Regions from separate parts of the Dactylosporangium sp. NPDC005555 genome, predicted to be linked through region 2. Evidence: riboswitches for the same ligand, from Rfam matches in the RefSeq annotation. Region 2 holds a riboswitch; the other holds the start of a gene.
The links. A riboswitch is a leader RNA that binds a small molecule or an ion and turns the genes downstream of it on or off. The one in region 2 is predicted to bind cyclic di-AMP.
Positions count from the first base shown of each region.

Region 1 (2,193 bases), on a different contig from region 2:
CCGAGAAGTCACACGCCCGGCCCTTGGGGTGCTCGTACGGACCACTCGGCCGGTAACAGGAGACGAACCGCTTGAAGCCCGCACCCTGCGCCTGCTGCATCGCGTGCAACGTTCGCATCGTGATGCAGCCGGTGGTCGTGGGATCGTTCTGCTTGCAGCTCTCGGCCGACCAGCCACCGCTGGAGTTGCGCGGCGAGGGGGCGGCGAGGGGCAGGTTCGCGGAGACGAAGCCGTTGCTCGGGCCGCCCGCCTGGGACAGACCCTTCTCGGCTTCCTTCTTCTTCGCGGCCATCACGGCCACCTGCTCCTGCTGGAGCTTGACCTCTCCCTCCAGGGCGGCCTTCTGCGTCGCCTGGTCCTTCTTCAGCTGGTTGAGGTCGCGCAGCAGGTTGTCGTTGTGCCGCGCGATCTCGTCGATCGACCCGGCCCGCTCCGCGAACCCGGTCGGGCTGCCGGAGTCCATCAGCGCCACGAACGTGCTGAGCGGCCCTGTCTGATACGCCGCTACGGCGATGGCGGCCACCTGCTCGGTGACCCTCGCCAGATCCTTCTCCGTGACGGCGAGCTTGGCGGTGAGATCGGCCTGGCTCTTCACCGAAGCGTCGAACTTGTCCTTCGCCTCGATCCACGCGCGGGTGCTCTCGTCGAGGACCTGGGCGAGCGTCGCGTTGGACCCTTCGTCGCCCGTGTCGTCGCCCGGCTCGGCCCCAGCGGGCGCGGCGGCGTAAACGACGGCGGCCGTGACTGCCGTCATTGCCGTCATCAGAGCGGCGAAGATCCGCCGTCCGGGATGTCGTGATGACATCTGGCTCGTTGTTCCTTCCGTCGGCCGCCGACCGGGTTAGCTGACGGGTTCGGGACGGAACGATCCCTACCGCGGTTGCCCGCGGATTCACCCCAGTTACGGTTGGGTCCCCGATTCGCCGGGTCACCCGGCGATTAGGCGGCAGCCGCGCCCGGCGCCGCGGGGGGCGGCACCTTGTCGGACGAGACCGACGGCCAGCCTACTCAGGGCGATTCGCCCGCGCAGCGCACCGATTGTGCGCCGCTGTGACGCACCTCTCGAAACGGTGCCATCCCAGCAGGTCGCCTAAGCCTGCCAAAAGAAATCCACGTGACGCAAATCACTCAACGGTTTTCGCAACCTTGCAACAATCATGCCCTCCCGGTTGTTCTACGCCACCCGATGATCGCTCAGCGTGACTGCCTTCGGGGTTCCCGACCTGCTCAGACGAGGCCCTCCCGACGGCGTGCGGCCCGTCCTTCCGGCCGAACAAACCGCGTCGGCTGCTCGTCGCTGCGGATGCGTCATGGGTCGGAATCGGACGGACGGGTCCTGCCAGCCGGACGTCATCGAGGCGTGCGGCGCGCATCAGGGCGGGGTGATGGTGGCGGTGACGGAGTAGGTGAGCGGCCTGACGCATCGCGCGCCGGGTCGTAATTTCCTTTACGTCAGACTCGGTTCGGGTTCGGGGGATGCGGCCTGAGCCACCGGGATGGAGCGCGGAAGCTGCCGCGCTCGCGCAGGCAGTGCGCCGCCGCGCGGCGCATTTGGGGGTGCGGGGTGGGAATCCCCCGCCCCGCGGCTCGCCGCGGAGAGGCGCGGCGCGGCTTAGCGAAACCGTAAAGATTGTTCATTAATTGATGTTGTTTGTACTGTTGAGGGTCTTGGGCTGGTCATATGGACGGAGTCGAGCTGAACGGAAGTGATCTGGTGTCCAGAGTGCGTCTGCTGGCAGGGCTGGCCGCAACCGCCGTCGTCGGTGGTGTCGTGGCCGTCTTCAACATGCTGCCGGCGTCGGCTGCCTCCTGCGCGCCCGCGTGGCAGGCGTCGTCGGTTTACACCGGGGGCGCGACGGTGTCGCGGAACGGGCGCAACTTCCTCGCCAAGTGGTGGACGCAGAACGAAGCGCCGCCCGGGAGCACCGGGGTGTGGCAGGACCAGGGAACGTGCGGCGGGAGCACGCCGCAGCCGCCGACGCAGACCGGCTCCGCGGGCGGGTGCAGCTTCCCGGCGTGGCAGCAGGGGCGCAACTACGTCACCGGGGACATCGTCAAGTTCACGGACGGCGGCTACTACATCGCCGAGCACGACAACCCGGGGTACAGCCCCACGATCAGCACCTGGTACTGGGACCCGTACACCTGCAACGGCGGCGGAGGGGGAGGCACCACGACGCCACCCCCGTCGAA
Region 1 is NZ_JBEXDG010000002.1:332,370-334,562, forward strand. It holds gene ABZS58_RS04190 (hypothetical protein) at 1-754, opposite strand, end outside; cyclic di-AMP (ydaO/yuaA leader) riboswitch at 815-956, opposite strand; gene ABZS58_RS04195 (glycoside hydrolase family 19 protein) at 1,715-2,193, shown strand, end outside.
Region 1: it holds a riboswitch for cyclic di-AMP, as region 2 does, so the genes downstream of both, ABZS58_RS04190 (hypothetical protein) here and ABZS58_RS15960 (hypothetical protein) in region 2, are expected to answer to the same signal.

Region 2 (2,193 bases):
GGCGGCGACCGCGCCAGGGTGGAGCAGCTGCGGCTGTTCGGCGTGCGGCTGGGCCTGGCCGTGCAGTTCACCGAGGACCTGCAGGGCATCTGGGGCGACCCCGCCGTGACGGGCCGTCCGGCGTTCCCGGACCTGCGCCGCCGCCGGCGCTCACTGCCGGTCGCCGCGGCCCTCGCCGCGGGCGCCGACGAGCTCGACGACCTGCTGCGCCGCGAGAGCCGTCTCAGCGACGCCGACCTCGAACGCGCCGCGAAGGTCATCGAGCGGGCCGGCGCCCGCACGTGGTGCGTCCGGCAGGCCGAGGATCTTCTGGCGCAGGCGCTGCTCGTCCTCGACCTGGCGATCCCGGAGCCGGCCGCGGTCGCCGAACTCGTCGCCCTGGCCCGCTGGGCGACCCGCCACCCCGCCTGAACCCTGCCGTGACCGCACCGCACCGCACCGAGCCGGCCCGGTACGGTGCGGTCACGGGCATCAGGTGAGGGCGCCGACGATCTGCGCCGCGCGGGTCGCGTGCTTCTGGTAGGCAGCCGGGAACGCCGAGCGCTGCACCGCCTGCGCGGCCGCGGTCACGCTCATCCGCTGCCACCCCTGCACGCGGGACAGCGCGTCGTAGAAGAGCATCGCGGAGTGTGCCGGACTCATCAGCTCGGCCACGGTGCCCCAGCCCTGGCTGGCCCGCTGCTGGAACAGCCCGACCGAGTCGTGGTCGGACGAGACGCCCTCGTGCGGCAGCCGCAGGCTGGACGGGACGGCGGAGCTGGCGACGTTGTAGAGGTCGCTCTCCTGCATCGCGGTCGCGATCGCCACCACGAGGGCCTGGTCGGGCATGCCCTGCGCCCGGCCCTGCTTGACGATGATCGCGGCGTTGTCCATCTGCCGCTGATCGAGGCCCGCGACCGGCCGGACGACGGGCGGTGCGGGCGGCACCGGCGGCACGACCGGCACCGCCGCGGCGAGCGGGCCTCCGGCCGGCGCGGACCCGGACGCAGACGCAGACGGCGACGGCGACGCGGACCCGGAAGCCGGCGGCGAGGACGTGGCGACGACGCCCGGCTCGGCGTACGCGGGGCCGGTGAACGGCGGCGACTCGGCCGGCACGCCGGCCAGGATCGAGGCGGACAGCACAGCGACCGAGAAGGCGCCGGTCTTCGCGACGAACCGGGCGTTGAACGCCGGCCGGCGATGTCGCGGATTGAACTCGCGTGGCAATGACTTCACTACTGATATTTCCTCTTCGTGGCAGGCAGCATCGGCACGCCGCCAAGAGGACGGCGCGCTGGAAGGGGGGAATCAGCGGTGCGGCGTTACGTGGTCATGCGGGCGGCAAGCATCGACGCAGACTCCTTCCGTGGCCGCCTACCGGGTTAGCTGACGGGTTCGGGCGGGAAGCTTCGCCCTACCGTGGCCCAGCCACGGATACACCCCAGAGGACTACATGGGTCCCCGGCTCGCGAACGTCTCGCGACTCGACGGCGCCCGCCCGGCAGCACCCGATGGGGTGCAGGTCGACCGGAGCAGACCACCCGACCCTACTGGGCCGCTTCTGGCCGGGCCAACCGCAGCAACGGCAATCCACCCGGCGCACCCGAACGATCACCGAACGCTGTCACCCGGCCGGTCACCTCTCCGGCGTGACGGCCGCCCTTGACCAGGTACATCGCCCGGTCGGCGGCACGCAGCGCGGCGCCCGCGTCCTCGACCGTGTCATCGATCACGGCCACGCCGACGCTGACCCGGACCCGCATGATGTGCCCCTGGTGCGTGACGGGTGCGGCGACGGAGCGCTCCAGGCGGTCGACGAGCGCGCCGAGGTCGGCGACGGCGACGTTGCCGGTGAGCACCACGAACTCGTCGCCGCCGAGCCGGGCGACGGTGTCGGTGGGTCGAACCAGCGACACCAGCCGCTGCGCGACGGCGACGAGGACCGCGTCGCCCGCGTCGTGGCCGAGGGTGTCGTTGACGACCTTGAAGTCGTCGAGGTCGCAGAAGAGCAGCGCGCTGATCACCTGCTCGGTGCGGGCCCGCCGGACCGCGGCCGCGAGGGGTCCGGCGAAGGCGTCGCGGTTGGCGAGGCCGGTCAGCGGGTCGCGGGACGCCCGCCGCACGAGGTCGGCCTCGGTCGCCTTGCGGCCGGTGATGTCCTGCACCTGCGTGATCGCGAACGCCGGCGACCCGCCGACGACCGACATCGTC
Region 2 is NZ_JBEXDG010000012.1:29,094-31,286, forward strand. It holds gene ABZS58_RS15955 (polyprenyl synthetase family protein) at 1-411, shown strand, start outside; gene ABZS58_RS15960 (hypothetical protein) at 472-1,218, opposite strand; cyclic di-AMP (ydaO/yuaA leader) riboswitch at 1,339-1,482, opposite strand; gene ABZS58_RS15965 (diguanylate cyclase) at 1,530-2,193, opposite strand, start outside.